Regions from separate parts of the Pseudomonas sp. GW821-FHT09C09 genome, predicted to be linked through region 3. Evidence: predicted binding sites of a transcription regulator. Region 3 holds the regulator's gene; each other region holds the start of a gene.

Region 1 (7,893 bases), on a different contig from region 3:
ATACCCATGCCGCCGCCGACGCACAGCGTCGCCAGGCCGTAGCGCAGGCGCCGGGCTTCCAGTTCATCGAGCAAGGTGCCGAGAATCGCGCAACCGGTGGCGCCCAGCGGATGGCCCATCGCAATCGAACCGCCATTGACGTTGACCTTGTCCGGGTCGACGGCCATGTCCTTGATGAATTTCAGCACCACCGAGGCGAACGCCTCGTTGACTTCGAACAGGTCGATGTCTTCGACCCGCAGCCCGGCCTTGGCCAGCGCCTTGCGAGTGGCCGGCGCCGGGCCGGTGAGCATGATGGTCGGGTCGGTACTGGTGACCGCCGTGGCAACGATTCGCGCCCGGGGTTGCAGGCCCAACTCGCGCCCCTTGGCTTCGGAGCCGATCAGCATCAGCGCCGCACCATCAACGATTCCCGAACTGTTGCCCGGTGTGTGCACATGGTTGATGCGCTCGACATGGCTGTAGACCCGCAGCGCCGTGGCGTCGAAGCCCATTTGGCCGATCATTTCGAAACTCGGCTTGAGCTTGCCGAGCCCTTCAAGGGTCGACTCGGCACGAATGAACTCATCGTGATCGAGCAGGATGATGCCGTTCTGATCCTGCACCGGCACCAACGATTTGTTGAACGAGCCGTCAGCCCGGGCCCGGGCGGCTTTCTGTTGCGAGTGCAGCGCGTAGGCGTCGACGTCCTGACGGCTGAAGCCTTCAAGGGTGGCGATCAGGTCGGCGCCGACACCTTGAGGGGTGAAATGGCTGTGCAGGTTGGTCTGCGGGTCCAGCGCCCAGGCGCCGCCATCGCTGCCCATCGGCACGCGGGACATGGATTCGACGCCGCCGACCACCACCAGCTCTTCGAACCCGGAACGCACTTTCATCGCCCCCAGGTTCACCGCTTCCAGCCCCGAGGCGCAGAAGCGGTTGATCTGCACGCCAGCGACACTGACATCCCAATCGGCCACCTGCACGGCGGTTTTGGCGATGTCCGAACCTTGATCGCCAATCGGCGTGACACAGCCGAGCACCACGTCATCGACCTGGCTGGTGTCCAGCGCCGTGCGCGCCTGCAGCGCGGTCAGCAACCCGGCCACCAGGTTCACCGGTTTGACGCTGTGCAGCGAACCGTCGGCCTTGCCTCTGCCACGGGGCGTGCGTAATGCGTCGAAAATCAAAGCTTGGGTCATGGCGTTCTCGAACCTGTGCGGTGAGTGAAATTCGTGCCTCCACTCTTGGCCGGGACGGTCACGGATTCAATGACCACAGCGCTCAATGACGTTGACGTGCACGCTCAGACGGACGGTCATTCCCGATCAGGTTAACCGGTTCAGGTCACCGAGCTGTCTAGCAAAAGGGCGGCAAAGAAGCTGGCAATGGGCCTCATACCTTTTTAATCGCGACTGGTAGCAAATACATATGAAATGGATCTAAGCCAAGCGTGACGCGGGCCCTAAGGTGAACATGTACGTCGTTGTCGTCGGGTTTTGCCGAGGCAGGCGTTCTTCAACAGGAAGTGCAGCGCTTGCCGTCATGGATATGCAGGCAGGCATCAGGAAATAACAAAAAAGGCGGTCAAGCCATGTTCAAACAACCGAAAGTTCGTCAAGCAGGGCTCATTCTTTTCGCCACGACGCTGTTGTTGATTTTGCCGAACCTGACCAAGGTCATCGGCTGACTCAAGCGGCAGGTATTGCTCATCGCCACTGAAAATTTGACTGGCCCGCTATCCGGGCCAGCGTGGCTGTGCCAACCTTTGCGCACTTCCACGACATGGACGGCGATCACTTGAAAACGCTCATTCTGTTCGGGGCCATGCTGCTGAGCCTGCCCCTGTCTGCCGCGCAGCTGAACCTGGAGCTGGGCGCGAACAGCCGCACCTGGCAGACCGAGGAATTGCTCAAGCATCCTCAGGTGCAAACCCTCACGGTCAAGAACGACGTTTCCTACAAGCAAGACATGACTTATCGCGCCGTGCCGATTGCCGCGCTGCTGACCGGCATCAAACCCGAAGATCACCTGCAAGCCGTAGCGCTGGACGGTTTTGCCGCAGAGCTGTCCGCCGCGCCGCTACTGAACAACAAAGGCTCACGCGCCTGGCTGGCCATCGAAGACCCGGTCCACCCATGGCCGCCGCTGTCGGAAGGCAAGCACAGCGCCGGGCCGTTCTATCTGGTGTGGACCGACCCGCAGGCCGGCAATATCAGCCCGGAACAATGGCCGTTCGAAGTTGCCAGCATCAAGCGCATGGCGCCGGTGGCCGAGCGTTTCCCTGCCCTGCTGCCGGATCCTGCGTTGAAGGCCGATGACCCGGTGAACCAGGGTTTTGCGCTGTTTCAGAAAAACTGTCTGGCCTGCCATCGCCTGAATGGTGCGGGGGATGCGCAGTTCGGGCCGGACCTGAATATTCCCTACAACCCGACCGAGTACTTCGGCGCGGACTTCCTCAAGCGCTACATTCGCGATCCGCAGAGTCTGCGTCAGTGGCCGCAGGCGAAAATGCCGGGATTCTCCGCCGAAGTGTTACCGGACGCGGATCTGCAGAAGCTGATCGGGTATTTGCAGCACATGGCCGGGCGCAAGGTTGCGCCCGCCAAGTAACCCAATTACATCGTTTACTGCTGCTGCACCGAGATGACTGGCGCTGGTGTCGGCGACACCAGCACTTTCGCATGCATCTGCTCTGACCCGCCGCCCCGACGCATGCCCCGCACCGGGCAGGCGTCGAGGTAATCCAGTCCCACCGCCAGTTTCAGGTGCCGCTCCGGCCGCGCCAGTTCATTGGTCACGTCGAAGCTGTACCAGGCGTCATCGATCCAGGCCTCGGCCCAGGCGTGACTGGCCAGGTGTTCGCAATCCTCGCTGTAGAGATAACCCGACACATACCGCGACGGCACCCCGAGACTGCGCGCGCAAGCCAGAAACGCGTGAGCGTGGTCCTGGCAAACACCCGCCCGCCCGGCAAACGCCTCGGCGGCGCTGGTGTCGACCTCGGTGGAACCCGGCGTGTAGGTCATGTGCTGATTCAGCCCATGCATCAGGTCAATCAATGCGTTGCGGTCCCGTCGTTGTTTGCAGGACTTCTCGGCAAACGCCCGCAGCGCCTCGTCAGCCTCGGTCAGCCGGGTGAAACGCAGGAACGGCAGCGCCGACTGGCTCTCATGTTCCGCTTCGCGCAATTCGTCGATATCGACCTGCCCCCGAGCGCCGATGATGATCGCTTCGTGGGGCTCGTCCATGGTCAGCACATGCAGGATGTTGCCGAACGGATCGAGCTGGGCCCGTACCGGGCGCGGCAGGTCGAGCTGCCAGCTCAGTACGTGCTGGCGTTCGCTGTCGTGGGGTGTCAGGCGCAGATACTGGATGCTCGCCCGCACCTGATCTTCGTAGTGATAGGTGGTCTCGTGGCTGATGGAAAGTCTCATGCGGCCTCCAGGTAGGAGCTGTGAATGGCGTTGCCCAGCTGGCGCACCAGCGGGATGAACTCGGTGAGCCAGGCGTGCAGCCCTTCCTCGAGGATTTCTTGGATGCCGGTGTAGCGCAGGCGTGCGTCCATTTCCGCCGCCAGCCGTTGCGCCGGACGACCATTGGCTCCCGGCAGTTGCGCCAGGATCTGGTCGATCTCTTCGGTGCAGGCCCGCAGCGAACGCGGCACGTCGGCACGCAACAGCAGCAGTTCGGCGACATGCCGGGCGCCGGGCGCATCGCGGTAGATTTCGGTGTAGGCCTCGAACGAGGACAAGGCCCGCAACAAGGCGCTCCACTGGTAATAGGCGTGGGCGGTGCCGTCGCTGACCGCTTCCGCCTGATCACCGGCCATTTCGTAGCGGGCGTCGAGCAGGCGCAAGGTGTTGTCGGCCCGTTCGATGAACGTACCCAGGCGAATGAAGCGGAACGCGTCGTTGCGCATGATGGTGCCGTAGGACGCGCCACGGAACAGATGCGAACGTTCCTTGATCCACTCGCAGAAGCGGCTCATGCCATAACGGCTGAGGCCCTGATTGGCGATCCCGCGGATCTCCAGCCAGGTGGCGTTGATGTTCTCCCACATGTCAGCGGTGATCCGTCCGCGCACCGCATGGGCACTGGCCCGCGCCGCACCGAGGCAGCTATAGATGCTCGCCGGGTTGGCCGCATCGAGGGCGAAGAAATGCAGCAATCGCTCGGCATGCAGCTCGCCGTGGCGTTCCAGGTAATCGTCCAGGGTGCCGGTAATCATCAGCGGCATCGCTAGTTCGTGCAGACCGTCGCCACGGCCGTCCTGCGGCATCAGCGACAGCGAATAGCTGACATCGAGCATGCGGGCGAGGTTTTCCGCCCGCTCCAGGTAACGCGACATCCAGTACAGATCCGAGGCAGTTCTACTTAACATGGCAGGCTTCCTTCAATCCTCGACCACCCAGGTGTCCTTGGTTCCGCCGCCCTGGGATGAGTTCACCACCAGAGAGCCTTCACGCAGGGCGACACGGGTCAAACCGCCGGGCACGACCCGGGTTTCGCGGCCGGACAATACGAACGGGCGCAGGTCGATATGGCGCGGCGCAATGCCGTTTTCGACAAAGGTCGGACAGGTCGACAGCGACAGCGTCGGTTGCGCGATGTACGCGTGAGGCTTGGCCTTGATCCGCTCGCGGAACGCATCGATTTCCGCGGTCGTCGCTGCCGGCCCCACGAGCATTCCGTAACCGCCGGAGCCCTGGGTTTCCTTGACCACCAGATCCGGAAGATTGGCCAGCACATGGGAAAGTTCAGACGGATTGCGGCATTGCCAGGTCGGCACGTTCTTCAGGATCGGCTCTTCATCGAGGTAGAAACGGATCATCTCGGTGACGAACGGATACACCGACTTGTCGTCCGCCACCCCGGTGCCGATGGCATTGGCCAGCACCACGTTGCCGGAGCGATAGGACGACAGCAGCCCCGGCACGCCAAGCATCGAATCCGGGCGGAACGCCAGCGGATCAAGAAACGCGTCGTCGAGTCGGCGATAGATCACGTCCACCGCTTTCGGGCCGTCGGTGGTGCGCATGAAGACCTTGTCGTCGCGCACGAACAAGTCGGCGCCCTCGACCAGTTCCACGCCCATTTCCCGCGCCAGAAACGCATGCTCGAAAAACGCGCTGTTGAACCGCCCCGGAGTCAGCACCACCACACTCGGGTCGTCGATCGGGCTTGAGCTTTTCAGGGTGTCGAGCAGCAGGTTCGGGTAATGGTCGATCGGGGCGATGCGCTGGGCCGCGAACAGTTCGGGGAACAGGCGCATCATCATCTTGCGGTCTTCGAGCATGTAGCTGACGCCGCTGGGCGTGCGCAGGTTGTCCTCGAGCACGTAATACGTGCCGTCGCCGTCGCGCACCAGATCGACGCCGGAGATGTGCGAATAGATATCGCGGTGCAGATCCAGGCCCTGCATCGCCAACTGGTATTGCTCGTTGGCCAGCACCTGCTCGGCGGGAATGATCCCGGCCTTGATGATGCGTTGCTCGTGATAGAGGTCGGCGAGGAACATGTTCAACGCCTTGACCCGCTGGATGCAGCCGCGCTCGACGATCCGCCACTCGCTGGCGGGAATGCTGCGCGGAATGGTGTCGAAGGGAATCAGGCGTTCTGTCCCTTGCTCGTCCCCGTAGAGCGTGAAAGTGATCCCGGCACGATGGAACAGCAGATCGGCCTCGCGTCGCCGCTGGGCCAGCAGTTCGTCAGGCGTGTCCGCCAGCCAGCGGGCAAACTCCCGGTAATGCGGACGGACCTGGCCGCCGGCATCGTACATTTCATCAAAATAGGTGCGGATCATGCCGTACTCCTTGTCACCCCGGACCTACAGGCCTTCGCAAGGCCCGTGCCATCGGCATAAACGCTTTGATTTCAATCGGTTGGATATTCACGCCACACGCACCGCACCATTCCTGTGCGGCAAATGCCCCAACCTGATCGCCCCCGCTTCATTGCGACGCAGTCCTGTCGCCTATCACCAGCATAGTCAGAGTTGATTTCACTGCCCGGCGCCTGCTGCGGATAATCCGCACATCCGCTGCAAAACGTCCCTGACGAAGCACGCAGCCCAACTGACATGGCTTGCCCCGGCAGCCCTCCCGGCCGTAACCCTGACCGGTTTCCTCTCCTTCCGGTCTTCCCTTTCAGCCACCTCTCCTGGTGGCTTTTTTTTGCCTCGGATTCTTGTTTCAGGGTTTTGCCGTGCAATGTTCAAGGTGCAGAAACGACAACGGCCGACCCGAAGGTCAGCCGTTGCTCGACGTGTTGCGAGGGTGATCAGTTCAAACGATGGCGGTTGCGCACCTCCTGCTTCACGCCCCAGCCTTCGATGATGCCGCCCAGAGGCTCGACCACCGCCGAAAAGCCCTGTTCGAAATCGCCGATGTCGTCGTAGGTTGCGTACATCACCTTGCTCAATTCCAGGGACCACGCGCCGTCGTCGCGCGCACTGACCTGGGCATTGATGGATTCACCGCGAAACTTGCCTGCCGCCCTGCGCGCCCGCTCCTCGTCCGGGAAAATGGCGTAGAACTCGATGGGATGGAATCGGGAAAAATCGAAACCGCCTTCTTTCATGCGGCGCAGCACGTTGCTGCTGATGTCTTCTTGATAGGCTGTGCTCATGAACGTCCCCCTCGCATAGATGGATAGACTTTCCGTATTCCCTGCGCCTGGCCGAACGGCTCAGGCGTTACGGCAACCGTGTTGCCGACGGGAAACAAGCATGTAGCTGACAAGACCAGACCTTAGCGATCCGTTCGCTGATCTCGCTTGCAGAGTAGCCCCAAGATAGAGCCGCTGCCAAGGCCTGGTGCGTTACTGACAAGAAGATTTTCAGATGGGTGTGATGCTGCGGATTTCGATGCTGTTCTGGGTTTTCAGGCTTTTGGCGCCTGCATCGGAGGTGCGCCCTTCCAGATCGTTCAGATCCAGTGCGGCGGCGACAGGAAGGAGTCGTTCCTTGATCAGTCGTGCGGCCTCATCATCGCTGGGGCATTCCGCACGCTCGAAGACTTCATCGACAATTTCACCGTGATCATCCACGAAAGTGACTTTCCACTTTTGCATTGGAGCCTCCTCGAACAAACCCGCAAATGGGCTTACATCTATCTCGACTTTTGTCAGGATTGATCGTTCAAAAGCTTTACACCGATGAAACATGAAAAACCTTTCATCTACGGGAGCGAATCACCCCGCTCCCGCAGATGACGACCGAGTGATCAGTCGTTGCTTGGCTTGTTCACCGCTTGCAGTACGTATTGCGGCAAGGCGAAGGCGCCGATGTGGATTTCCGGGTTGTAGTAACGGGTGACGATGCCGCTGCCGATGAAGCGCTGTTGCAGGACTTCACGGCTCAGCTTGCGGTAGGCCGGATTGGTCGAACCCCAGGCGAAAGTCATCGAGCCGCCGATGTAGGTCGGCACGGCCGCCTGGTAGAAGTGCCAGTCCGGGAACAGGCTGCGCAGGCGACCGGCGGTGGTCTTCACTTCGTCGATCTGCATGAACGGCGTGCCGTTCTGGGTCACGAGGATGCCGCCCTCGTTCAGGCAGCGGTGGCAGGCCTGGTAGAAATTTTCCGAGAACAGCACTTCGCCCGGGCCGATCGGGTCGGTGGAGTCGGAAATGATCACGTCGAACTTTTCAGTGGTGGTGGCGACGAAACGCATGCCGTCATCGATCACCAGGTTCAGGCGTGGATCGTCGTAGGCGCCCTTGGAGTGGTTCGGCAGGAATTCCTTGCACATGTCGACCACGGTGCCGTCGATCTCGACCATGGTGATGTGCTCGACGCTGGCGTGTTTGGTCACTTCGCGCAGCATGCCACCGTCGCCGCCGCCGATGATCAGTACGCGCTTGGCGGTGCCATGGGCGAGGATCGGCACGTGGGTGAGCATTTCGTGGTAGATG
Region 2 (7,893 bases), on a different contig from region 3:
AACTGCGCCAACTGGGCAACGAATGCACTGTTGTCCTGCGGGTCGAGCGGGTTCTGGTTTTTCAGCTGGGTTACCAGCAGTTGCAGGAACGCATCCTTGCCCAGGGCCTGGCCGCCGGTGGAGCTGTTAGTGGCCGAAGCAATGCCATCGGCTGTCGAACTGGTCTTTTTCGACGAGTTCGCCAGGATGTCCTTCATGCTCAGGCTGCTGGTGGTATCGGAAACACTCATGGCAGTCGCCCCTTATTACTGACCGAGGGTCAGCACCTTCTGCATCATGGTTTTGGCGGTGTTCATCATTTCGGCGTTGGTCTGGAAGGACCGGCTCGCGGAAATCATGTCGGCCATTTCTTCCACCACGTTGACGTTCGGGTAGTAGACGTAGCCCTTGGCGTCGGCGGCAGGATGGTTTGGCTCGTAGCGCGCTTCGAGGTTGCTCTGGTCTTCGACCACGCCGAGCACCTGCACGCCCTGGCCTGCGGCGTCCTGGTTCTGGAACAGCGAGTTGCTGCCGCCGCTCTGGCCGCCCTGGAACATGGTGGCGAACACCGGGTGACGAGCGCGATAGGTCTGGTCGATGCTCGACGAGACGGTTTCGGCGTTGGCGATGTTCGAAGCCACGGTGTTCAAACGCGTGGTCTGGGCGCTCATGCCGCTTCCGGCAATGTTGAAAACGCTGGACAGGGACATGGATTACTCTCCGCGCAGGGCTGACACCAGCCCTTTGAATTTGCTGTTGAGCAGCGTGAAGCTGGCCTGGAAGCCGACGGCGTTTTCCGCGTAGTTCGACTGTTCCAGCTGAGCGTCAACGGTGTTCTGGTCGATCGACGGCTGCATCGGCGTGCGATACATCAGCGACTCGTCGCCATTGCCCAGACCTTCAGCTTCGATGTGACGGCTGTTGGTCATGTTCAGGGCGATGGTGCCGTTGGCGTTCTTCTGGCTCTGTGCTTCGAGCACTTTGGAGAAATCCAGATCCCGAGCCTTGTAGTTCGGGGTGTCGGCGTTGGCGATGTTGTTGGCCAGGACTTCGGCACGCTGGGCGCGGAAGCCCAGGGCTTTTTCGTGAATTCCGAGCGCTTTATCGAAGCTGATGCTCATGTCGGGAACCTTCAGGTGACCGGGTTTTTCGTAACAGGGTTATAGCAAGCGTCGTGCCAGTTTTAAAAAGCCCCGGATTCCGGGGCTTTGCAGGGGATCGGCAAGGCGGCAATGCCAGAAAAGCGGCAACGGGCTTCCGCCGGATGCCGCTTTTCTGCCGCTTGCCACCACCGCAAAAACCCTCAGGCATAAAAAAACGGGAGCCCCTGAGGACTCCCGTTTTTTGTGTTGCCGGTGACAGTCACTTCGCCTGGTAAATGATCCCCGGGCTGCACTGGACCATCTGGTAATGGTCCGGCAAACCGTTCAGCGCTTCGGAAGCGCCGAGGAACAGATAACCGCCCGGCTTCAGCGTGCTGTGAATGCGCAACAGGATGTCTTTCTTCACCTCGGCGGAGAAGTAGATCAGCACGTTGCGGCAGAACACGATGTCGAACTTGCCCAGGCTTGCGTAGCTGTCGAGCAGGTTGAACGAACGGAATTCCACCCGGTTCTTGATCGGCGCCTTGATCACCCAGCGCCCCGGCCCTTTCGGGTCGAAATAGCGCTGCAGACGATCGGCGGACAGACCGCGACCGATCGCCAGGCTGTCGTACTCGCCGGTCTTGCAGTTGGTCAGCATGCTGCCGGACAGATCCGTGGCAACGATCTGCACGCCCATCTTCAACTGACCGATGTTGGTCCGCTCGAACTCGTCGATCGACATCGACAGCGAATAGGGTTCCTGACCCGACGAGCAGGCCGCCGACCAGATCCGCAGACGCTGGTTGGGAGCGGCCTTGATCGCCTCGGGCAGCACCTTGTTCTTCAAGACTTCAAACGGATAGGTGTCGCGAAACCACAGGGTTTCGTTGGTTGTCATGGCATCGACCACCTGCTCGCGCAAACCGCTGCGCGGCTGGGTCTGGATGCGCTGTACCAGCTCACCCAGGGACTTGATGCCTTGCTGCTCCATCAGTTTGTTGAGACGGCTCGAGACCAGGTACTGCTTGTTTTCACCGAGCAAAATGCCACAGGCTTTTTCCAGGAAGACCCGGAACTGTTCGAAATCCAAATTACCCGTAGACAAATGATGCCGCCTCTTAAATCGTGTTGACCGCCAGGGACGGAAAGTCCCTAGCTGATATCTGCTGCTTTGATCCGGTCGACTACCCGGGATGCCAGGTCATCAGGACGGAATTTGGCCAGGAAGTCATCGGCACCGACTTTCTTGACCATCGCCTGGTTGAACACACCCGACAACGAAGTATGCAGGATGATATGAAGCTTTTGCATGCGAGGGTCGCCGCGGATTTCCGCCGTCAGGGTGTACCCGTCCATCTCCGGCATCTCGATGTCGGAGATCATCATCAGGAACTCTTCTTCCGGCTTCTTGCCCTCGTCGACCAGCTTGCGCAGGTAATCCAGCGCCTGCTTGCCGTCGTTCAGCGCCACCACTTCGACACCGACCGTCTGCAGGCAACGTGTCACCTGCTTGCGCGCCACCGACGAGTCATCGACCGTCAGCACCCGCAGAGACAGCGCCTTGCTCTGGGTCTCGACATCCACCACGCCGACCGAAATCGCTTCCGGTGTCGGTGCGACTTCCGCCAGCACCTTCTCGACGTCGATGATTTCGACTAACTGATTGTCCACCCGAGTCACAGCGGTCAGGTAATGATCGCGACCGGTCCCCTTGGGTGGCGGATGGATCTCTTCCCAGTTCATGTTGACGATACGTTCCACCGAGCGCACCAGGAAACCCTGGGTCTTGGTGTTGTATTCCGTGATGATCACGAACGGACTGTTCTTGTCTTTCAACGCCCCGGAGCCGGTCGCCATTGCCAGATCAAGGATCGGAATGGTCGCCCCCCGGATATTCGCCACCCCGCACACGACAGGACTGGACTTGGGCATCAGCGTCAGTTGCGGGCACTGCAGCACTTCCCGAACCTTGAACACGTTGATCCCGTAGAGCTGCTGGCCGTCGAGACGGAACAACAACAGCTCCAGGCGATTCTGCCCTACCAGTTGCGTGCGCTGGTTCACCGAATCCATTACACCAGCCATGCCCAGACTCCTACACCAACGCCAAGTGTTGTTGCGACGCACATTCATTGCTAAACGGCACGGCGCTTGCTTTTTAACTCGTATGAACATTCAAACGACATTTTTCCGACGCCTGACATCCCCTATCCGCAGAGGACTTTGCGCGGTGTCCGCCATTTGCCTGTTTTTCGCGGGCAGCCCTGCCAGTGCTGATGCGGTTACCTTGCCTGACATGCTTATCGGCGTCACTCAGGGCTTTCTTGAATTCACCGTAGAAGACTATCTGGCTACCAGTCAAACGGAAGGGCGTTATGAAATCGAGGTCAAGCAGCTCGATCCGCGCATGCGCATGCCTATGTGCGACAAGGAATTGACAGCGTCCCTGGAGAGCCCGGGACGCCCCCTGGGCCGTGTAACGGTCAAGGTCCGCTGCGAAGGCGCCTCCCCCTGGACCGTGTTCGTACCCGCTCAAGTCCGCCTGTTTCGCCCGGTCGTGACCACCACTCGCCCGCTCAAGCGCGCCGGCATCATCGAGCCCCAGGACGTGACCTTGCGCGAGCATGATGTCAGCCTGATCAACCAGGGTTTTCTGACGTCGGTGGATGAGGCGATCGGGCAGAAATTGACCCGACCAACGGTCGCCGATCAGGTGATTACCCTTGTGCATCTGGAACAGGCGGAAGTCGTTCGCAAAGGCGATCAAGTGGTGATTACCGCCCGTAGCGGCACACTGGCCGTGCGCATGCCGGGCGAAGCCCTGTCCAATGGCGGTCTGAAAGAACAGATTCGAGTGAAAAACCTCAATTCCCAGCGGGTCATCAAGGCGCAGGTCATGGCGCCGGGCCAGGTGGAAGTGGCAATGTGAGCAACGACTGGAGCAATGACAGGAAAGCCTCGTGAGTGATCGCGCAGAAAACTGGCGCCAACCTGAGCTGTTCCCTAAACTGTGCCGCAGCAGGATCTGTGCGGCGCATGCAGGCTTAGTGGTAAAAGAGCCTAAAGTTTTCCAGGGGATGGCCGAGAACATGGCAAGCGTCCAAATTCCCAGAGGTTTTTAACATGGTCATCGATTTCAGCCGTTTGAACAGCTCCTCGTCACTTACGGGCAGTACACGTACCAGCGCGCCCAAGGAAACCGCCGAAACCGGCACTTCCGCGCCGCTGAATACCCCGGCCGAACAGGCCAGTACCGCAAAAAGCGGGGAATCGGTACACCTCAGCAATGAGGCTCAACAGTTGCAGAAGGTCACTGACAAGCTGCGCGATCAGCCTGCCGTCGACAAAGCCCGCGTGGCCGAGTTGAAAGCAGCGATTGCCGATGGCAGCTACAAAGTCGACAGCAACCGTGTAGCCAGCAAACTGCTCAACTTCGAAGCCCAGCGCTAGGCCTCGGCCTGCGCCAGGCTTTTGGACGCTTAAAACCCAAGGCCAGCCATGCACGACACTACTTTATTGCAACTGATCACCGACGACTTTGCTCCAGCTCAACAACTGCTGGAGTTACTGCATACCGAGTCCCTCGCCTTGCACGGTCGCGACATGCCCCTGCTGGAAGAAATTCTGGCGCGCAAACAGGCATTGATCATTCTGCTCGAGCAGCATGGCCGCAAACGCAGCGAAATCCTCGCCAGCCTCAATCTGTCGCTCGACCGCCAGGGCCTGGAACAACTGGCCAGCCAGTCGAGCATCGGCGAGCAGTTGCTGAGCCAGAGCGATGTCCTGATCGACCTGATCGCCCAGTGCCAGGCGGCCAACGCCAAGAATGGCCAGTCGATCGTGATGCAGCAGGCCGCCACGGCCAATCAGCTGAAAATCCTCACCGGTGGCGAGCCTCCCGCGCTCTACGATGCCAGCGGCACCTTCTCCAAACTGCAGAAACCTCGCGCGCTCAGCCAGGCGTGATGCTTTCTTCCATGCTTGCGCCCTATCAACGCGCGATACATGCTGGCAAAATACTGGCCAGTCGTAGTCAAAATTTGTCTGGAGATTGATTTAACGTGTCCAATGATGACGCTCCGCAGCCCCCAAAGGTGCTTACCACGCCCCTGGAGATCTCCAGCAATCTGCGCCAGCTGCAAGAGAGCCACGATCCGCTGATCATCACCTTTCACGAGCGCAGCCAGCGTTTCCAGAGCTACCTGATCAAGGTCGACCGGGAAACCGCCACCATTGCCCTGGACGAAATGATCCCGCGCGATGGCGAGCGCTTCCTGCTGGCTGGCGAACCCTTCAAGGTCGAAGGCTTCCACGAAGGCGTGCGCATCGCCTGGGAATACAACGGCACGCTGGACATCAAGGAATCCGACGGCGACCGCTTCTATGTCGGCGAGATGCCCACCGAAGTGGTCTATCATCAGCGCCGCAACGCCTTCCGCGCCGCACTGAAACTGACCGATCTGGTGAGCGTCGAACTGGGCGGCGAAAAACTCAAGTCGCCGATCGGTGGCAAACTGCTGGATATCTCCGCCACCGGTTGCAAGCTGCGTTTCGAAGGTGACATCACCGACCGCCTGCAACTGGGCCAGGTCTATGACCGCCTGATCGCCCCGCCACTGTTCGGCAACCAGCCAGCGGCGGTCGAGCTGCGTTACCTGCACTTCGAAGAAAAACTCAACATCACCTTCGCCGGCCTGCGCTTTCACAACATCAGCGGCCCGGCAGCGCGCAACGTCGAGCGTTTCGTCTATCAGCTGCAACGTGAAGCACGGCGCTTCGACAAAGACGATCTCTGATTCGCACGCGCCATGAAAAACGGGCAGTCCCTTGCGGTGACTGCCCGTTTTTTTATGCCTGGTGTTTTTTCAGGATCAAGGCCTGGCGCCACTGATGTCCGGCGCAGGATTGTCGTTGCCGGCATCCGGCTCCACTGGTGATTCTGGTTCAGTGGCGGGCTCGGGTGCCGGTTCAGGTGCAACCGTGGTCTGCATCTGCTCCTGCACCACTTGCTCGTCGACCCGCGGATCGAGCGCTGCCACCAGCGGCGAACTGGACATGCTGTCCGGCATCGCCACGTGATGCAGCGGTGCGTCGTCGACCTGGTGCAGGTTGGTCACGGCTTTCGGCCGGATGCGCCACACCAGCACCAGCGCGAAAAAGGTGAAGAACGCATACAGGCTCTGGCTGCCGAACATTTTCATCAACACACCGGCCAGCAACGGCCCGATGCTGGCACCCACCCCGTAGGTCACCAGCAGCATCGCCGTCAGCGACACCCGCCGATCGCCTTCGACATGGTCGTTGGAGAACGCGACGGCCAATGGGTACAGGCAGAACTGCACCAGCGAACACAGGAAGCCGACGATGAATAATATCTCCAGCGGCACCTGCGGCATGATCGCCAGTGGCAATGCGGCTATAGCCAGAAACCCGGCGAAGCAGCGGATCAACAAGGCCCGGTCATAACGGTCGGACAACCAGCCCAACGGCCATTGCACCAGCAGCCCGGCAAAAATGCAGGTACCCATGAACAGACCGACCTGTTCGGTGGACAACCCCTGCTGCGATGCATAGAGCGGTGCCAGACCGTAGAACGAGCCGATGATCAGCCCTGCCCCGAGCACCGTACTCAACGACTGCGGCACGCGCTTGATAAAGAAGCGCGGCTCCATCGGCGCCGGATGCAACGGTGCCGGGTGAATCCGCCGGGTCAGTGCCACCGGCACCAGACACAGGGCAAAACACAGGGCGACCAGCATCAGCAGTTCCAGGCCCAGGCCCGGGTGCATGACCAGGATCAGCTGACCGAGCACCAGCCCCAGATACGAGGCAATCATGTAGCCGCTGAACACCACACCGCGCTGGTTGGCGTCGGCCTGCTCATTCAGCCAGCTCTCGATCACCATGTACTGACACATCATGCCGAGGCCGACGATGGTCCGCAGCACCAGCCAGGCCGGCAGCCAGTCCACCAGACCATGACCGAGCACCGCCGCGCCGACGATCCCGGCACACGCCGAGTAGGCGCGGATATGTCCGACCCGGGCAATCAGGCGGTGCCCGATCTTGCCGCCCAGCACCAGACCAAAATAGTTGGCCGCCATCAGCGCACCGACCCACAGTCCGTCGACATGGTCAGCCGCCAGGCGCAACGCCAGATAAGTAGAAAGAAGGCCCGAGCCGATCAACATCATCAGCGAGGCAAAATACAGCGCTCGAAAGGATTTCCAGATTTGGCGCATCGGCGTTCCGAGCGGCTCCTTGCGGTGAGTGTCGGGCTATCGAACGATAGCCCGATGACGACATTTCGTCAGGCCTGGGCTGCCAGAACGCGCCGTTCCCAGGGAGTGATCTCATCAAAGAAACTGGTCAGCTCCATAGTCTTCGAAGCGATGTAGCCTTCGATGAACTCCTTGCCGAACAGTTCCTTGGCCAACTGGCTGCGCTTCAGACGCTCGAGCGCGGCGTGCAACGTACACGGCAGCGAAAGATTGTCCGGCACTTCGAATTCACCCTGGATCGGTGCACTCGGTTCCAGCTCATGCTCGATGCCATGCAGACCGGCTGCCAGGCTCGCGGCAATCGCCAGGTACGGGTTGGCATCGGCGCCCGGCAAACGGTTCTCGACCCGACGGGCAACCGGCGAACTGGCCGGAATCCGCAGACCCGCCGCGCGATTGTCGTGGGACCAGCAGGCATTGTTCGGCGAGGCAAACGGATGGCACAGGCGCTGGTAGGAGTTGACGTTCGGCGCAAACAGCGCGGTGAAATCCGCCATGCCCGCCTGCTGCCCGCCGATGAAGTGACGGAACATCGCGGTCGGCTGACC
Region 3 (7,893 bases):
ATAGATGTCCTGGAACATCTCTTCCACTTCCGGCTGTGCCGCCAGGTACTCGGCTACCGGCTCATCGAGCCCGGATTGCGCACGTAATTCCGGTTTCCAGTACGGGTTGGGCAGGCAGCGTACATCGAACACCAGATCCGCATCCACCGGCATGCCGCGTTTGAAACCGAACGACTCCACCAGAAACGCCGTACCCGGCTCCGGCTGGTTCAACAGCCGCAGCTTGATGGTGTCGCGCAACTGGTACAGGTTCAGATTGGTGGTGTTGACCTTCAGGTCGGCCAGATCGGCAATCGGGCCCAGAAGGGCTGTTTCATCGTTGATGGCTTCAGCCAGCGAGCGGTTGGCACTGCTCAGCGGGTGACGGCGACGGGTTTCCGAGAAGCGCTTGAGCAGGGTTTCTTCATCGGCATCCAGATACAGAACATCGCACTGGATGTGCCGGCTGCGGACTTCCTCGAGCAACTCCGGAAAGCGCGAAAGGTGGCTTGGCAGGTTGCGCGCGTCGATCGATACCGCGACCAGTGGCTGAGACAGTTCCGTATGAATCAGGGCGCGTTCTGCCAGTTCCGGCAGCAGGCCCGCCGGCAGATTGTCGATGCAGTAGTAGCCGTTGTCCTCAAGGACATCCAGGGCTGTGCTTTTGCCCGAGCCGGAGCGGCCACTGACGATGATCAAGCGCATGTTTAGTGCCCGTTTTGCTCGTCCAGGACAACCTGATACAAGGCTTCGTTGGTGGTGGCGCGACGCAGTTTTTCGCGTACTTCCTTGCGATCGAGCATGCTGGCGATCTGGCGCAGCAGTTCCAGGTGTGCATCGGTGGCAGCTTCCGGGACCAGCAGCACGAACAGCAGGTCCACCGGTGCGCCATCGATGGCATCGAAATCGATAGGTGCTTCAAGGTGCATCAAGGCACTGATGGGGGATTCACAACCCTTGAGGCGGCAATGGGGAATGGCGATGCCGTTGCCAAAACCGGTCGAACCGAGTTTTTCACGGGCAATCAGCGCCTCGAAGACATCTTGCATCTCCAGATCCGGTTTTTCCCGGGCGATCAGGTTGGCAATTTGTTCGAGGGCTTTCTTTTTACTGCCGCCCGGCACGTTCACCAGGGAACGGCCGGGGGTCAGGATGCTTTCAAGTCGGATCATGGGGGTGGGGGTTATCGACCGGTAGCGCCCTGAAGCAGGCTCTGGGTCTTTTCCTTATGCTTTTTGAGTTGTTTATCAAGCTTGTCGGTCAGCGCGTCGATCGCTGCGTACATGTCGGTATGTTCCGCGTTTGCGACGACCTCGTTGCCGGGAATATGCAGCGTGGCTTCGATTTTCTGCTTCAGCTTTTCGACGCACATCGTGACTTGCACGTTGGTGATCTTGTCGAAATGTCCCTCAAGCCTCTTGAGCTTCTGCTCAACGTATTCACGGAGAGGTTGGGTAACTTCCAGTTGGTGTCCACTGATGTTGACTTGCATACAGCTTCTCCTTCGTTGCCAGTGCATAAAGCGGCAGGCCGAAGAGCCTGCCACTGGAACGCTGTAACGTGGCTTACATCAACCGCTTGCGTTCGCTCGAAGGCGCGATCCCGAGGGATTCGCGGTACTTGGCGACGGTGCGGCGAGCCACCTGAATGCCTTGTGCCTCCAGTAAACCAGCGATCTTGCTGTCACTCAACGGCTTTTTCTGATTTTCCGCGGCGACCAGTTTCTTGATGATCGCGCGGATCGCCGTGGACGAGCATTCGCCGCCTTCGGAGGTGCTGACGTGGCTGGAGAAAAAGTATTTCAGTTCATATATGCCCCGGGGGGTATGCATGAATTTCTGCGTGGTCACCCGGGAAATCGTCGACTCGTGCATGCCGACTGCCTCGGCGATGTCATGCAGCACGAGTGGTTTCATCGCTTCGTCGCCGTATTCCAGGAAGCCGCGCTGATGCTCGACGATCTGGGTGGCAACCTTCATCAGGGTTTCGTTGCGGCTCTGCAGGCTCTTGATGAACCAGCGGGCTTCCTGCAACTGATTGCGCATGAAGGTATTGTCGGCGCTGGTGTCGGCGCGGCGGACGAAACCGGCGTATTGGGCGTTGACCCGCAGGCGCGGCACCGACTCCTGGTTCAGCTCGACCAGCCAGCGTTCGTTGTCTTTGCGCACGATGACGTCGGGCACCACGTATTCGGCTTCGGTGGATTCGATCTGTGAGCCGGGGCGCGGGTTGAGGCTCTGGACCAGTTCGATGACCTGGCGCAGTTCATCTTCCTTGAGCTTCATGCGGCGCATCAGCTGGCTGTAGTCGCGGCTGCCGAGCAGGTCGATGTAATCGGTGACCAGTCGCTTGGCTTCGGCCAGCCAAGGGGTCTTGGCCGACAGCTGGCGCAATTGCAGCAGCAGACATTCGCCCAGGTTGCGTGCGCCAATGCCGGCGGGTTCGAATTGCTGGATGCGGTGCAGGACGGCTTCGATCTCGTCCAGCTCGATGTCGAGCTCTGGATCAAAGGCGTCGAGGATTTCTTCGAGGGTTTCGTCGAGGTAGCCCTGATTGTTGATGCAATCGATCAGGGTCACGGCGATCAGGCGATCGGTGTCGGACATCGGCGCCAGGTTCAACTGCCACAGCAGGTGGCTTTGCAGGCTTTCGCCGGCGGAGGTGCGGGTGGTGAAATCCCACTCGTCGTCATCACTGCTCGGCAGGCTGCTGGCGCTGGTCTGATAGACGTCTTCCCAGGCGGTGTCGACAGGCAGTTCGTTGGGGATTCGCTCGTTCCATTCGCCGTCTTCGAGATTGTCGACCGTCGGCGCGGTTTCCTGGTAGGAAGGTTCCTGGATCTCGGTATTGGGCTTCTGTTCGGCGTTGTCGGCCAGCGGGTCGGAATTGTCGAAGTCGTCGCCGTCTTCCTGGCGTTCGAGCATCGGGTTGGATTCCAGAGCCTCCTGGATTTCCTGTTGCAGATCCAGGGTCGACAATTGGAGCAGGCGGATGGCCTGTTGCAGCTGCGGTGTCATCGTCAGCTGCTGGCCCATTCTCAAGACTAGCGATGGTTTCATGGCAGGGGCTTAACACCTTATTCGCCGGCGCTATGCGCCATCCACTACAGGGCGCCGAGGCGCCAAACTTAAGCAAATTATATGCCTGAAACTGTCGTGTTTGCCTAGAGCGCTGTAACAATAAAAGCGTATAAAAACGCGCTTCAACGTTACAGCACCCGGACGGCTGGTCGAATGCTGTCGCGCTTACAGGCGGAACTCGTGACCCAGATACACTTCCTTCACCAGATCGTTGGCGAGGATGGTCGCGGAGTCGCCTTCGGCGATCAGCTGGCCGTCATTGACGATGTACGCCGTTTCGCAGATATCCAGCGTCTCGCGGACGTTGTGGTCGGTGATCAGTACACCGATGCCCTTGGCCTTGAGATGGTGAATGATCTGCTTGATGTCGCCCACGGAGATCGGGTCGACACCGGCGAACGGTTCGTCGAGCAGGATGAATTTCGGTGCGGTGGCCAGTGCGCGGGCGATTTCCACCCGGCGACGTTCGCCACCGGACAGGCTCATGCCGAGGTTGTCGCGGATATGGCTGATGTGGAATTCCTGCAGCAGGCTTTCCAGCTCCTTGCGACGGCCGGCCTTGTCGAGCTCCTGACGGGTCTCGAGGATGGCCATGATGTTGTCGGCCACCGACAGCTTGCGGAAGATCGAGGCTTCCTGCGGCAGATAGCCGATACCGGCCTTGGCGCGGCCGTGCATCGGCTGGTGGCTGACGTCCAGGTCGTCGATCAGCACGCGACCCTGATCGGCCTGCACCAGGCCGACGATCATGTAGAAGCAGGTGGTCTTGCCGGCGCCGTTGGGGCCGAGCAGACCGACGATCTGACCGCTGTCGATCGACAGGCTGACGTCACGCACGACCTGGCGGCTTTTATAGGCCTTGGCCAGGTGCTGAGCTTTCAGGGTTGCCATTACTGGGTTTTCTCGTCGGTTTTCTTCTTCGGCTGGATCACCATGTCGATGCGCGGACGCGTTTCGGTGACCTTGTTGCCGGTAGCGCGACCGGCGCTGGCGAGTTTTTTCACCGTGTCATAGACGATCTTCTCGCCCTGAGTGGTGTTGTTGTCCTTGTCGACGACCTTGGCCTTGTCGATCAGTACGACGCGGTTTTGCTGCGCGTGGTACTGAATGGTCACGCCCCAACCCTGGACGGGTTTGGTGTCGCCAGCGGTTTGCAGTTGTTCGAAATAGGCCAGGTTGCCTACCGAAGTCACCACGTCGATCTCGCCGGCCGGGTTGCGCGTCAGCGTTACGGTGTCGCCTTTGACGATCATCGAACCCTGGGTGATGATCACGGCGCCCTTGTAAGTGGCAACGCCATTCTTGTCGTCCAGCTGGGCATCGTCGGCCTGAATGCGGATTGGCTGCTCCTGATCGTTCGGCAGAGCCCAGGCGCTCACGCTTCCCAGTGCTGCGCCCAGACTGAGCAAAATAGGGAGGGTTTTAACGAGCCTCATACTGTCCTCTTACGTTCGATAGCAGGTGTATCCTGCTTTCCTTCAAATACGCTTTCATTCCCACGCCGGTCGATACACCGCCAGCGCCGTCGATTCTAACGGGTTGCTGGGTCTGCGCATATTGCTGCTGAGGGAACACCGTCATTCGGGTGCTGGTGATCAGGGTGTCGCGGTTCTTTTCATCGGTGCGCTTGACGCGAACCGAGTCGATCAGTTCGACCTCGGTGCCGCCGGAATTCACTTCACCGCGCTCGCTGGTCACGTGCCACGGGAAGTCGGTGCCGCGAAACATGTTCAGGTCGGGTTTGGTGACCAGTGTAATGTCGGTCGCCTTGACGTGCTCGGCCTTGTCGGAGGTCATTTCGTACTGCACCTTGCCGTCTTCCAGGTATTGCAAGGTGTGGGTGTTGGTCGCATACCAGTCGATCGGGCTCTCTTCTGCCGAGACAGGAGGCTTGTCGAGGAAGCGTTCCGGGCTGATGTTCCAGTAGCCGACCGCGCCGAAAATGGCGGCGATGCAACCGAACAGCAGGATGTTGCGAAACTTTTTGCTAAACATGGTTTGACTCACAGGTACGCATTGTTGGCGGCATCGAGGCTGCCCTGGGCGCGCAGGATCAGTTCGCAGAATTCACGGGCGGCGCCCTCGCCACCACGGGCCTGGGTAACGCCATGGGCATGCTCGCGCACAAAGGGGGCCGCGTTGGCCACCGCCATGCCAAGCCCCACCCGGCGGATCACCGGCAGGTCGGGCAGGTCGTCACCGAGATAGGCGACCTGTTCATAGCTTAGGCCCAGTTGCTCGAGAAGGCCGTCGAGGACGACGAGTTTGTCTTCACGGCCCTGAAACAGGTGCGGAATACCGAGATTTTTTGCCCGACGCTCGACCACCGGGGTCTTGCGACCGCTGATGATGGCGGTCTGTACGCCCGCGTTCATCAGCATTTTGATGCCCTGGCCGTCGAGTGTATTGAAGGTCTTGAACTCGCTGCCGTCTTCAAGGAAGTACAGGCGTCCGTCGGTGAGGACACCGTCGACGTCGAAAACCGCCAGTTTGATGGCTTTGCCGCGTTGCAGCAGATCGGTGCTCATTTACATCACTCCTGCGCGCAGCAGGTCGGAGAGGTTGAAGGCGCCGATCGGGCGATCGTCCTCATCCACGACGACAAGCGCGTTGATTCGATGGTCTTCCATGATTTTCAGGGCCTCGGCGGCCAGCATTTCGGCGCGGGCGGTCTTGCCGTGCACGGTCATCACCTGATCGATGGTCGCGCTGTGGATATCAATGCTGCGATCCAGTGTGCGGCGCAGGTCGCCGTCGGTGAAGATCCCGGCAAGCTTGCCGTCGGCCTCGAGAATGACGGTCATACCCAGACCCTTGCGGGTCATTTCCATCAGTGCGTCCTTGAGCAGGGTGCCGCGTTGTACCTGCGGCAGCTCCTGTCCGGCGTGCATGACGTTTTCCACTTTCAGCAGCAGGCGTCGGCCGAGTGCGCCACCCGGGTGGGAAAAGGCGAAATCTTCGGCGGTGAAACCGCGGGCTTCCAGCAGCGCCACGGCCAGGGCATCGCCCATGACCAGTGCGGCGGTGGTCGAGGAGGTCGGCGCCAGGTTCAGCGGGCAGGCTTCGTGCTCGACGTGAACGTTGAGATTGACCTCGGCCGCTTTTGCCAGCGGCGATTGCGGGTTGCCGGTCACACTGATCAACTGGATGCCCAGGCGCTTGATCAGCGGCAGCAGGGTGACGATTTCGTTGGTGGAACCGGAGTTCGACAAGGCCAGGATCACGTCGTCACGGGTGATCATGCCCATGTCGCCGTGGCTGGCTTCGGCCGGGTGCACGAAAAACGCCGGGGTGCCGGTGCTGGCCAGGGTCGCGGCGATCTTGTTGCCGATGTGCCCGGACTTGCCCATGCCGACCACCACTACACGGCCCTTGCTGGCCAGAATCATCTCGCAAGCGCGTACGAAATCGGCGTCGATATGGGGCAACAAGCCTTGTACGGCTTCCACTTCGAGGCGGATGGTGCGTTGTGCCGATTGAATCAGGTCGCTGGTTTGGCTCATGTCAGAAATCGTATAGCCCGATGAAAAGGCGGCGATTATAGCGGTTATGTTGAAAAGCCTCACGCAAGTTCGTCGTGCTTTGTCATTCCCGGTTACTAAAACCTCTTAATAGAAGCTTCGGGCCTGTCATATCGCTGAACGTGGCCGGGGAGAGGCCTTGGGCGCTTGCCCTTTGCAGTGATATAGTTCGCCGCCAGTTCGGCCTGCCCGGGATGTAGGGGCTTTCTCCAGAAAGCCAGGCGTCCGAGTGAGAGGCTGCATCGCAAGGAGTTTAGATGAGTGCCGATAACGCCTACGCGGTCGAGCTGAAGGGAGTCTCCTTCAAGCGCGGTGCGCGGAGCATTTTCAATAACGTCGATATCCGCATCCCGCGCGGCAAGGTCACCGGCATCATGGGGCCTTCCGGGTGTGGCAAGACCACGCTGCTGCGCCTGATGGGTGCCCAGTTGCGGCCATCGCAGGGCGAGGTCTGGGTCAACGGCCAGAACCTGCCGAAGCTGTCGCGCAGTGATCTGTTCGATGCGCGCAAGCACATGGGCGTGCTGTTCCAGAGCGGCGCGCTGTTCACCGATCTCGATGTGTTCGAGAACGTCGCCTTTCCCCTGCGCGTTCATACCCAGTTGCCGGAAGAAATGATCCGCGACATCGTGCTGCTCAAATTGCAGGCGGTCGGTCTGCGAGGCGCCATCGAGCTGATGCCCGATGAGCTGTCCGGCGGCATGAAGCGCCGCGTGGCTCTGGCCCGGGCGATTGCGCTCGATCCGCAGATTCTCATGTATGACGAACCGTTCGTCGGCCAGGACCCGATCGCCATGGGCGTTCTGGTGCGCCTGATCCGTCTGCTCAACGACGCGCTGGGGATCACCAGTATCGTGGTTTCCCACGATCTCGCCGAAACCGCGAGCATTGCCGATTACATCTATGTGGTGGGCGATGGTCAGGTGCTGGGGCAGGGTACGCCGGACGAGTTGATGAACTCGGATGAGCCGCGTATCCGTCAGTTCATGACCGGCGATCCCGATGGTCCGGTTCCGTATCACTTTCCAGCGACGGATTACCGCGCAGATCTTCTGGGGAAGCGTTGATGCGCAGAATCTCATTAATAGAACGCGTACGTCGGTTCGGCGAATCGGCTATCGATGCCGTCGGGGTATTTGGACGGGCGACGCTGTTCCTGTTTCATGCCCTGCTGGGGCGTGGTGGCATAGGCGGCGGTTTCGGCCTGCTGGTCAAGCAACTGCACTCGGTCGGCGTGATGTCGCTGGTGATTATCGTCGTTTCCGGGATTTTCATCGGCATGGTGCTGGCGCTGCAGGGGTTCAACATTCTGT

What was found. The regulator sigma-54, encoded in region 3, starts transcription at its own class of promoters, with help from an activator protein. The targets are predictions, from matches to a motif close to ANTGGCATNNANNTTGCTNT.
Region 1: AC07NR_RS04710 (circularly permuted type 2 ATP-grasp protein) is a predicted target of sigma-54. The motif match lies at 5,819-5,838, and genes of this name have one in related genera.
Region 2: flgB (flagellar basal body rod protein FlgB) is a predicted target of sigma-54. The motif match lies at 1,142-1,161, and genes of this name have one in related genera.

The regions. Positions count from the first base shown of each region.
Region 1 covers NZ_JBWKPF010000001.1:1,002,433-1,010,325, forward strand. Annotated here, with positions in the region: gene AC07NR_RS04690 (acetyl-CoA C-acetyltransferase) at 1-1,181, opposite strand, end outside; gene AC07NR_RS04695 (c-type cytochrome) at 1,765-2,592, shown strand; gene AC07NR_RS04700 (transglutaminase family protein) at 2,607-3,416, opposite strand; gene AC07NR_RS04705 (alpha-E domain-containing protein) at 3,413-4,363, opposite strand; gene AC07NR_RS04710 (circularly permuted type 2 ATP-grasp protein) at 4,376-5,785, opposite strand; gene AC07NR_RS04715 (ribonuclease E inhibitor RraB) at 6,262-6,609, opposite strand; gene AC07NR_RS04720 (hypothetical protein) at 6,820-7,053, opposite strand; gene speE (polyamine aminopropyltransferase) at 7,206-7,893, opposite strand, start outside.
Region 2 covers NZ_JBWKPF010000012.1:3,786-11,678, reverse strand. Annotated here, with positions in the region: gene flgD (flagellar hook assembly protein FlgD) at 1-230, opposite strand, end outside; gene flgC (flagellar basal body rod protein FlgC) at 246-689, opposite strand; gene flgB (flagellar basal body rod protein FlgB) at 693-1,100, opposite strand; gene cheR (protein-glutamate O-methyltransferase CheR) at 1,342-2,169, opposite strand; gene AC07NR_RS28260 (chemotaxis protein CheV) at 2,217-3,149, opposite strand; gene flgA (flagellar basal body P-ring formation chaperone FlgA) at 3,232-3,993, shown strand; gene flgM (flagellar biosynthesis anti-sigma factor FlgM) at 4,188-4,514, shown strand; gene AC07NR_RS28245 (flagella synthesis protein FlgN) at 4,563-5,030, shown strand; gene AC07NR_RS28240 (flagellar brake protein) at 5,126-5,860, shown strand; gene AC07NR_RS28235 (MFS transporter) at 5,936-7,306, opposite strand; gene AC07NR_RS28230 (glutamine synthetase family protein) at 7,375-7,893, opposite strand, start outside.
Region 3 covers NZ_JBWKPF010000008.1:153,187-161,079, forward strand. Annotated here, with positions in the region: gene rapZ (RNase adapter RapZ) at 1-684, opposite strand, end outside; gene ptsN (PTS IIA-like nitrogen regulatory protein PtsN) at 687-1,151, opposite strand; gene hpf (ribosome hibernation-promoting factor, HPF/YfiA family) at 1,163-1,471, opposite strand; gene AC07NR_RS23665 (RNA polymerase factor sigma-54) at 1,545-3,038, opposite strand; gene lptB (LPS export ABC transporter ATP-binding protein) at 3,225-3,950, opposite strand; gene lptA (lipopolysaccharide transport periplasmic protein LptA) at 3,950-4,495, opposite strand; gene lptC (LPS export ABC transporter periplasmic protein LptC) at 4,482-5,054, opposite strand; gene AC07NR_RS23685 (KdsC family phosphatase) at 5,063-5,587, opposite strand; gene AC07NR_RS23690 (KpsF/GutQ family sugar-phosphate isomerase) at 5,588-6,562, opposite strand; gene AC07NR_RS23695 (ATP-binding cassette domain-containing protein) at 6,838-7,647, shown strand; gene mlaE (lipid asymmetry maintenance ABC transporter permease subunit MlaE) at 7,647-7,893, shown strand, end outside.